4 regions of the Arthrobacter sp. 05T444 genome follow, and region 3 is predicted to be linked to each of the others. Evidence: riboswitches for the same ligand, from Rfam matches in the RefSeq annotation. Region 3 holds a riboswitch; each other region holds the start of a gene.

Region 1 (2,193 bases), on a different contig from region 3:
TGGACGCGGGTCCAGATTTCGTCGCGGGGCACGGAGAGGTTTTCGGCACCGAACGCTACGTCGTCGCCGAGGCGGGAGAGGACCACCTGCGTTTCGGGGTCCTGCTGCATGAGGCCGGCGCGGCCGCGCCGCGCGCGCGGCGGTTCGCCGGCAATCAGCAGGCTGCCGGTCTCGTCCGCGTCGTCGCTGTCGGCAAGGCCGCCGTCGCCGGCTGCGCTGTTTCCCGAGGTGCCGTCACCCAGAACCCCGGCGAGGGCGTGAAGCAGCGTGGACTTGCCGGCGCCGGAAGGTCCCAGCAACAGGACCCGCTCCCCCGGCCGGATGTCCAGGTCCAGCGCGTTGACGGCGGGCCTGGACCGTCCCGCGTGGCGCCAGCCCCAGCCGCGGGCGGTGACCGCGGCTGGGCGGACGCCGCCGTCGTAATGTGCGGGCATCAGGAGAAGACGGGCTCCGTGGCTGCCTTGCGGGACGCGAACGAGCTCAGCACGCCCGTCCTGGCCAGGCCGCGGGTAGCGATCCAGGACAGCACGCCGGCGATGACCGCGCCGGAAATGGCGCAGAACACGATATACGCGAGCTTGTCCCCAGCGGCGTACGCAATGTTCCAGCCCCACGGAGCGAAGGAGTCATTCAGGCCGCAGAACAGGCCCGCACCCGCGCCGGCCAGCAGCGAAGCGGGGAGGTTGAATTTCTTGTACATGAAGGCGGCGAACACGAGCTCCGCACCCAGGCCCTGCAGGATGCCCGAGATCAGCACCGTGGTGCCGTACTGGGAGCCCATGATCAGCTCGCCCGTGGCGGCGACGGCTTCGCAGAACAGTGCCGCACCCGGCTTGCGGACGATGAGCATGCCGAGCACCGCCGGAATCATCCAGCCGCCGGCGTAGAGGCCGGAGAGGGGCGGGTACACGGCGTTGACGGGGGCGGAGATTAGGTTGGCGCCCTGGGACCAGGCCCAGAAGATCACGCCGCCGGCGACCGCGATCAGTGCCGCCACCACGATGTCAGCCACGCGCCAGTTGTAGCCGGTCTTCTTGATTGTTGCAGTTGTCATGATGGTCCTCCTGAGGAACAGGAGGGGAAAGCGCTCCCCGGCTGCTGGCGGTTGGTTTGCCTGCTGCCGGACACTTTGAGAACTCGACTCCCTTGCGCCGGTACTAGCCGGATCAGGTTCGAGGGTCTGCGGCGGTCCGCACTCTCAGCGCCCATCCTCGGTTTCGCTGGCAGTTGCCAGTGATGCCCGACGGCGGCGCTCCCCTGTCGTAATAAATCTGCCCTTGTGGGCTGATCCAGTTTACACCGGGACGGCCGCGGAAGACCGGCGCCGCGGTCACAATCCGGGAGGTATCCGGGAAGTGCGCGGAGGCGCCAGAGGGCGGCGAACAGAGGCTGCCTGGGACGGGGCGGCGCGAGGACAGCGCGGAGTACATTGGGGCCATGACGCAACAGGATCACGGCAGCCAAGCCGCTTTTGACCCCGACTCCGCCGCCGAGCAGCCGGCGGGCGCTCTGGCAGCCCTGATCGCCAGCATCGAAGCGGAAATCACCGAGCTGCAGTTTCCCCGGTTCGGCAGGGACGACGCCCTCAACCTCGGCCTCCTGCTGGTTGAGCTCGGCAAGATCGGCAACCTGCCCATCGCCGTCGACATCACCAAGGGCGAACACGTGCTGTTCCATGTGGCACTGGAGGGTGCCACCCCGGACAACGAGCACTGGGTCAAGGCCAAGCAGCGGACCGCAGCACGCTACGAGGAACCGTCCCTGCTCGTGGGACTGCGCGGCCGACTCGGCGGGGGCCGCATCGAGGACAACGCCTGGTTTGACCAGTCCAGGTATGCCGCCCACGGCGGCTCATTCCCCATTTACGTGGAAGGCGTGGGTGCGGTAGCCACGGTGACGGTCTCAGGGTTGCCGCAGAAGGCCGACCACGATCTGGTGGTGCGGGCACTTCGGGAAATCCATGCGTCCATGCGGCTAGGCTAGGGGCAGTCTGTATTCACGTCGCAAGGAGTTTCGGAATGAGTTTTTTCATCAAGCTGCTTGGCACCGGCATTAGCCTGCTCGCCGGATTCGCCGGCACCAAGGCCGTGGACACCATCTGGGAAAAGACCACCGGCCGCAAGCCGCCCAAGGGCGGGAAGGACGACGTCCCCACGACGCTCCGCTCGGCCCTCACCTTTGCCCTCATTTCAG
Region 2 (2,193 bases), on a different contig from region 3:
GCGACCTCGTACTGCGCCGCATGGTTGAGTGCCTCGGCCGCGACCGGACCAAGCACCAGGTCGCGGAGGTGACCTCGCTGGGACTCGTGCAGATGACGCGCAAACGGATGGGCACCGGGCTGCTGGAAGTCTTCGGCGAGCAGTGCGAGGCGTGCGCCGGCCGCGGCATCGTCACCCACGACGAGCCGGTCGAGCACCGCCGGGCCAATGTCGTTGCCGCCGAGCACCACATCCCTCGGGCGGAGCACCAGCCCGCCGTGCGCCCGGAGCGAAAGAGCCGCCGCCGCGGCAAGGGCGGCCAGGTTCCGGCCGAGTCCGCGCCTACTGCTCCCGCCGCAGTCCATCACGAGCCAACCGAGGCCGAGCGCCATGCCAAGGCCGAAGCCACCCGGGCGGCCCTCGCCAACATAGCGGCAGCGGCACACGCAGCCCACCTGCACGAGGATGCCGCCCACCACGGTGTCTCCGGCGATGCGGCGCGGCCTGCTCCGGTGCCGGCGGCCTCCGCTCCGGAGAGCCCGGCAGTGCACCGCAGCCCGGAGACGGAAAGCATTTCCGGCCGTCCCGGCGCCGTGCTGACGTTCGGAGGCGAGAAGGTGGTGCTTCCCTTCGTCGAGCACGCCGACGAGCCGGCATCCGAAACGCCTGCCCTGACCCTGGACCGGCTTGAGGAAGCCTTCGCGCACCTTGGCGAGCCTGCTGCTCCCGCTGCGGAGGAGCCGACGGCGGCCCCGGTACCTGCTGTTATTGATCCGGCTGCAGCCGGCCCTGCCACTGCGGTAGCTGCCCCGGCGCGAACCGGGGCGAGTCCCGCTCCGGCGGTTGCGGAGAACGACGCCGACCGGTTCGCGGATCACTCGGCCGTGCAGACCCGGGCCCGACGTCCGCGCCGGAACCGCAGCGCAAGCCGTGCGCAGGGCGCAGCCAACGAGACGTCCGTGGAACACCATGAGACGGCGCCGGCAGCAGTGGCCGGACACTCGCATGAGGCCAAGGCTCCGGAAGCGGACAAGGTGGCTGCCGCCAAGCCGGCCAGCGAGCCGATCATTCTTGGCGTAGGCGTACCCGCGTCTGAGCTCTGAGTCGACCCCTTCCAACGGGCCGGTGCTGCAATCGCAGCACCGGCCCGTTGGGTTTTGGGAGTAAGCCGCTAGGCTGGGGGACTGACACGGGGTGCCGAGCAAAGTGCCGGCTGAGATCCAAACCCGTTGAACCTGACCGGTTAGCACCGGCGAAGGGATGTCTCCTTTGTCCTCAGCATCTGTCCTGCCTCCCGCGGTTGATTCCTCCGTTGCCGCCTTCAAATTCTCCCCGCGCACCGGCCGGGACATTCCCCGGGTCTTGGCGATCGCCGGCTCGGACCCTTCAGGAGGCGCCGGAGTCCAGGCGGACCTGAAGAGCATCGCGGCCAACGGGGGCTATGGAATGGCCGCCATCACGGCGCTGACCGCCCAGAACACCCGCGGCGTCAGTGCCGTCCACGTGCCGCCGGCGGATTTCCTGACCGCGCAGCTGTCAGCTGTCAGCGACGACATCACTGTGGACGCCGTGAAGATCGGCATGCTGGGCGACGAAAAGGTGATCACCGCGGTCCGCAACTGGCTGGAGAAGGTCCGTCCCGGCGTCGTGGTTCTTGATCCGGTCATGGTTGCAACGAGTGGGGACCGGCTGCTGCAGGAGTCCGCGGAGTCTGCACTTCGGGAACTCCTGCCGCTGGCCGACCTGATTACGCCCAACCTTGCCGAGTTGGGCATGCTGCTCGGGGAGCCGGAAGCCGCCACCTGGTCCGACGCGCTCGAGCAGGGAAAACGGTTGTCGGCCGAAACCGGGGCCACAGTCCTGGTCAAGGGAGGGCATTTGGACGGTGCTGATTGCCCGGACGCCCTCGTGAATACCGGTGGTGTGTTGTCGGCTGACGTCGTGGTGGTGGACGGCGAGCGGGTTCCGACGCGCAACAGCCACGGCACAGGGTGCTCGCTGTCCTCAGCCATGGCTACGGTGCAGGCGCGCTTAGGGGACTGGGAGCTGTCCCTGCGTACCGTCAAGCCGTGGCTGGAAGGGGCCCTCCGCACGTCCGGGAGGCTCGACGTGGGGCACGGCAACGGACCTGTCCACCACTTCCACCACCTGACGGTGGCGGGCGAAGGCAGCTATGCCGGGATGCTCCACGCCGAAGCCGCACCCGACCTGGAA
Region 3 (2,193 bases):
GTTGCCCGCAGCCCCCCGTCGGCCGCAGTGCCCGCCCGGCCCGCCGTGCTTCCGTGCCGCACGGTGCCGCCCTGCCCCGCCGTAATGCCGCCGAGGGGTACGCGGCCCAGCAACGGGGCGTTGTCGGGGGTACCCGGCCGGGCCCTGGCGGTCGATTCCAGGAGCTCGAGTTCTGCCACGGCCGGCACCAGCACCTGGGCGTCGCGGAGGAGCTGGTAGACCCCGCCGGCGCTGGGGGCTGAATGCCCGTCCTCCCTCTGGGTGGCGCCGATAACCACCGTTCCGTCCTGCCGCGGAACAAGATAGACGGGTATTCCGCGGACAATGCCCCGGACCGTGGCCGTAAGCAGCGGCCGGAGGTGCGCGGGAACCCGGAGCCTGAGGATGTCGCCGTAGACCGGGCGCAGGGGCAGCTTCAGCCCGTCCGGCAGTCCATCCAGCGACGCCGCCGCGAGTCCGTTGGCCACCACGGTTTCGGCGGCACGCACAGTGCCGCCGCCCGCCAGCCGGACGCCGCAGACCCGTTCGCGCTGCCCGCCGTCCCACAGCAGGCCGGCAGCGTTTTCCCTGATCTCATAGCCGTTTTCTGCACCGGCAACGGCCGTCCGCGAACCGGGTTCGTGGCGGGCCAGCGCAGCTGCGATGCTTGCCACCAGCATCCGCGGATCAACCTGGTGGTCAGCCGGGATGTCCAGCGCACAGGAGATGCCCGGGCTGAGCAGCGGCTCCCGCGACCGGGCCTCACGGATGGTCAGCGGCGCGACAACCAGGCCGCACGCCTGCTGGACTTCCCGAAGGTCCGTCAGGGTGCGGCGGTCGGCGGGGTCCGCACCGACGGCGATGGTCGGCGTCGAAAGATAACCGGTCTCCCTGCCGGCTCCGCCATCGGCGAGCGCCGCGGCGAAATCGGGCCATCTGGCAGAGGATTCGAGCATCAGTTCCAGGAGTTCCTGCTCCTGGTAGTGCAGCTCGCTGACAGGGGCGAGCATTCCCGCAGCGGCCCAGCTGGCCCCCGTCCCCGGCGCATCGTCAATAAGCACCACTGAGCGTCCTGAACGCCTCGCCTCCCAGGCAATCCCGTGGCCGATCACGCCGCCGCCGATGACGGCAACGTCAGCGTGCAGCGGTTCCGCGGCAGAAGTGTTTGTGGCGGAAGTGCTCCCGCCGGATCCAAGCTGCATGGAAATCCTTCCCTACGCCGGTACTAACCGGATCAGGTCAAGCGGTCGGCTCTTACGCCCTCTCAGCCCTGCGGCGTTTGTGACAGCTGCAGCGGGCTCCCGCGGTACCTGCCCAGTTTAGAGGAACTAGGCTGGTTGCCATGACCGCGCATGATGTCCACACCACCGCCCGACTGTACCTTTGCACCGATGCCCGCAAGGAGCGCGGCGATTTCACCGATTTCGTTGATGCGGCCTTCGCCGGAGGGGTGGATATCATCCAGCTGAGGGACAAGACCATCGAGGCGGCCGAGGAACTCGAACTCTTGGAAGTTGTGCGCCAGGCAGCCCACAGGCATGGCCGGCTCTGGGCCGTCAATGACCGGGCAGACATTGCGTCGCTGTCCGGGGCCCCGGTGTTCCATATCGGCCAGAAGGACCTGCCGCTGCGCTCCGCACGGAAGCTGCTGCATGACGCCACGGTGATCGGGCTGTCCACGCACACCCCTGACCAGGTGGATGCCGCGATCGCCGCCTCCCCCGGGCGAAGCGGTCTGGACTATTTCTGCGTTGGCCCGGTGTGGGCCACCCCCACCAAACCCGGCCGGGCCGCCGTCGGGCTCGATCTTGTCCGCTATGCGGCGGAGGCCGTAAGGGCGGCGGACGAGGAAAGGGTCGGCGGCCTGCTGCTGCCCTGGTTCGCCATCGGCGGGATCGACCTCACCAACGTGGAGCAGGTCGCGGCAGCGGGCGCCGGCAGGATCGTCGTCGTCCGGGCTATCACCGAGGCGCCGGATCCGGAGGCCGCGGCAGCCGAACTGCTCGAGGCCCTGGATGCGGGAGCGGAGAACGCCGGAGTGAAGGGCGCAGGCGCGCCGGTGGCAGGCCTGAACTAGCCGCTCAGACCGAGCTGCACCATCCGCCGGGAATGGTTTTCGGCGAGCTCGGAGGTGAGGCTGCGCACCCGCTCCCGGGCCGCGGCGTCGTCAGCACCGCTGTCCGCTTCAGTGATCAGCTCGGTCAGGAAGGCGTG
Region 4 (2,193 bases), 330 kb from region 3:
CCAGTTCGGCGAACTGTGCGGCGTCGTTGGCATCGGCGGTTGCGCCCGGCCGGAGGCCGTCGCCGAGCGAAAAGGAGACGTCGTATTTGGCGAAGATCTCGCACAGCTCGTCAAAGTGCGTGTAAAGGAAGTTCTCCTGGTGGTGTGCGAGGCACCAGCCGGCCATGATGGACCCGCCGCGGGACACGATGCCCGTGACGCGGTTGGCGGTCAGCGGGACGTAGCGCAGCAGCACTCCGGCGTGGATGGTCATGTAGTCCACACCCTGCTCGCACTGCTCAATCACGGTGTCCCGGAAGATCTCCCACGTCAGGGCATTGGCCTCACCGTTGACCTTCTCCAGCGCCTGGTAGATCGGAACGGTGCCGATAGGGACGGGGGAGTTGCGGATCAGCCATTCGCGGGTGGTGTGGATGTCATCGCCGGTGGACAGGTCCATCACGGTATCCGCGCCCCACTGGGTGGCCCACTGCAGCTTGTCCACTTCCTCTGCAATCGAACTGGTTACCGCCGAGTTGCCGATGTTGGCGTTGATCTTTACCAGGAACGCCTTGCCGATGATCATGGGTTCGGACTCGGGGTGGTTTATGTTGTTGGGGATGATGGCACGGCCTGCAGCCACCTCGCTGCGCACCAGTTCAACGTCGCAGTTCTCGCGGAGTGCCACGAAGCGCATTTCCGGGGTGAGGACGCCCTGCCGGGCATAGTGCATCTGGGTCACCGTCTTGCCCCCGACGGCGCGGCGGGGCACCGGCTGCGCTCCCTTCCACTCCGCGGAAGCTGCGCCGCGACGTACAGCCGACCTGCCGTCGTCGAGCAGGTTCCGCTGCCGGCCGCCGTACGGCTCCGTGTCCCCGCGTGCTTCGATCCATTCCGAGCGGAACGGGGCGAGGCCCACTACCGGGTCGCTGCCCGGACCCGCAGTCCGGTAGACCCGCAGCGGCTCGTTCTGCTCCCCGTTGGGAGACGGCTCCAGGGCGATTTCCGTGACCGGGACGCGCAGGCCTTCCCCCTCGATGTAAGCCAGTGAGTGCGACTTCAGCGACTGGGTGGTCTGCTGGCCAGCTTCGTTATGGGCCGCCTCGTTTTGGGCAGGGCTCAGCCGTGTTTTCTGGGTGTTCATTTACTGCTCACTTCCTTCGCCGGCATTACCCGGACAGGTTCAACGGTCGCAGGCTGCGCTAGCCCGATCTCAGCCCCTGCAGGGGCACCCGTGTGGTCGTAGACGAAGCTACCACAGGGCGGCAGGCGGGTGCCGCATCCGTGCCGGGTGTGACACACGCCGGGCCGGGCCGTACGGATTACGCTTGAGCCATGGCGCCCATCATCGAATTCAGCGGGACCGCGCTTACCGGCCCGGACCAGGAGCGGGCAGGCCTTTGGGCCGTGGACGGCCGGCTGACCTTCCGCCGCCCGGCAGTCGTCCCGGACGCAGTACTTGACGGCTGGGTGCTGCCCGGCTTCGTGGATGCCCACTGCCACATCGGGCTGGGGCCCGGAGGCGCCGTGGACGACGACACCGCCTATGCCCAGGCGATGACTGACCGCGACGCCGGCACGCTGCTCGTCCGGGACGCAGGCGCGGCCAGCGATACCCGCTGGCTCCAGCGCAGCCCGGAAGCGCCGAGGATCATCCGGGCCGGGCGGCACATCGCCCGGACAGGCCGCTATCTGAGGAATTTCGCCGTCGAAGTGGAGCCGGAGGGCCTTGTCGAGGCGGTCCGCAAGCAGGCGCGTTCCGGCGATGGCTGGGTCAAGCTGGTGGGGGACTGGATCGACCGCGACGCCGGCGACCTCGCGCCGTCGTTTCCCGCCTCGGCGGTACGGGACGCCGTCAGCGCCGCCCACGATGAGGGCGCCAGGGTCACTGCACACTGCTTCGCCGAAGACACGCTCGACGACGTGCTGGACGCCGGAATCGACTGCATCGAACATGCCACGGGACTTCTGCCGCGGCACATTCCCAGGCTGGTCGAGCAGCACGTGTCGATCGTTCCCACACTGATCAACATCGCGACGTTCCCGGATATCGCTGCCCAGGCCGAACCCAAGTTTCCGCGCTACGCGGCCCACATGCGGGCCCTGTGGGAAGGCCGGAATGAACGGATCTTGGAAGCGCACGAAGCCGGGGTGCAGGTTTTCGCTGGAACGGACGCGGGCAGCGTGATCCGGCACGGCCGGATAGCTGACGAG

The links. A riboswitch is a leader RNA that binds a small molecule or an ion and turns the genes downstream of it on or off. The one in region 3 is predicted to bind thiamine pyrophosphate.
Region 1: another riboswitch for thiamine pyrophosphate. It lies ahead of AC1DD3_RS14210 (ECF transporter S component); the one in region 3 lies ahead of thiO (glycine oxidase ThiO).
Region 2: another riboswitch for thiamine pyrophosphate. It lies ahead of thiD (bifunctional hydroxymethylpyrimidine kinase/phosphomethylpyrimidine kinase); the one in region 3 lies ahead of thiO (glycine oxidase ThiO).
Region 4: another riboswitch for thiamine pyrophosphate. It lies ahead of thiC (phosphomethylpyrimidine synthase ThiC); the one in region 3 lies ahead of thiO (glycine oxidase ThiO).

The regions. Positions count from the first base shown of each region.
Region 1 covers NZ_JBFTKK010000014.1:52,772-54,964, reverse strand. The annotation lists gene AC1DD3_RS14215 (ABC transporter ATP-binding protein) at 1-434, opposite strand, end outside; gene AC1DD3_RS14210 (ECF transporter S component) at 434-1,054, opposite strand; TPP riboswitch at 1,126-1,269, opposite strand; gene AC1DD3_RS14205 (heme-degrading domain-containing protein) at 1,438-1,983, shown strand; gene AC1DD3_RS14200 (DUF4235 domain-containing protein) at 2,019-2,193, shown strand, end outside.
Region 2 covers NZ_JBFTKK010000006.1:236,135-238,327, reverse strand. The annotation lists gene AC1DD3_RS08545 (Rne/Rng family ribonuclease) at 1-1,082, shown strand, start outside; TPP riboswitch at 1,160-1,257, shown strand; gene thiD (bifunctional hydroxymethylpyrimidine kinase/phosphomethylpyrimidine kinase) at 1,240-2,193, shown strand, end outside.
Region 3 covers NZ_JBFTKK010000001.1:125,553-127,745, reverse strand. The annotation lists gene thiO (glycine oxidase ThiO) at 1-1,181, opposite strand, end outside; TPP riboswitch at 1,174-1,294, opposite strand; gene thiE (thiamine phosphate synthase) at 1,322-2,056, shown strand; gene AC1DD3_RS00585 (ferritin-like fold-containing protein) at 2,053-2,193, opposite strand, start outside.
Region 4 covers NZ_JBFTKK010000001.1:460,151-462,343, forward strand. The annotation lists gene thiC (phosphomethylpyrimidine synthase ThiC) at 1-1,123, opposite strand, end outside; TPP riboswitch at 1,118-1,225, opposite strand; gene AC1DD3_RS02085 (amidohydrolase family protein) at 1,315-2,193, shown strand, end outside.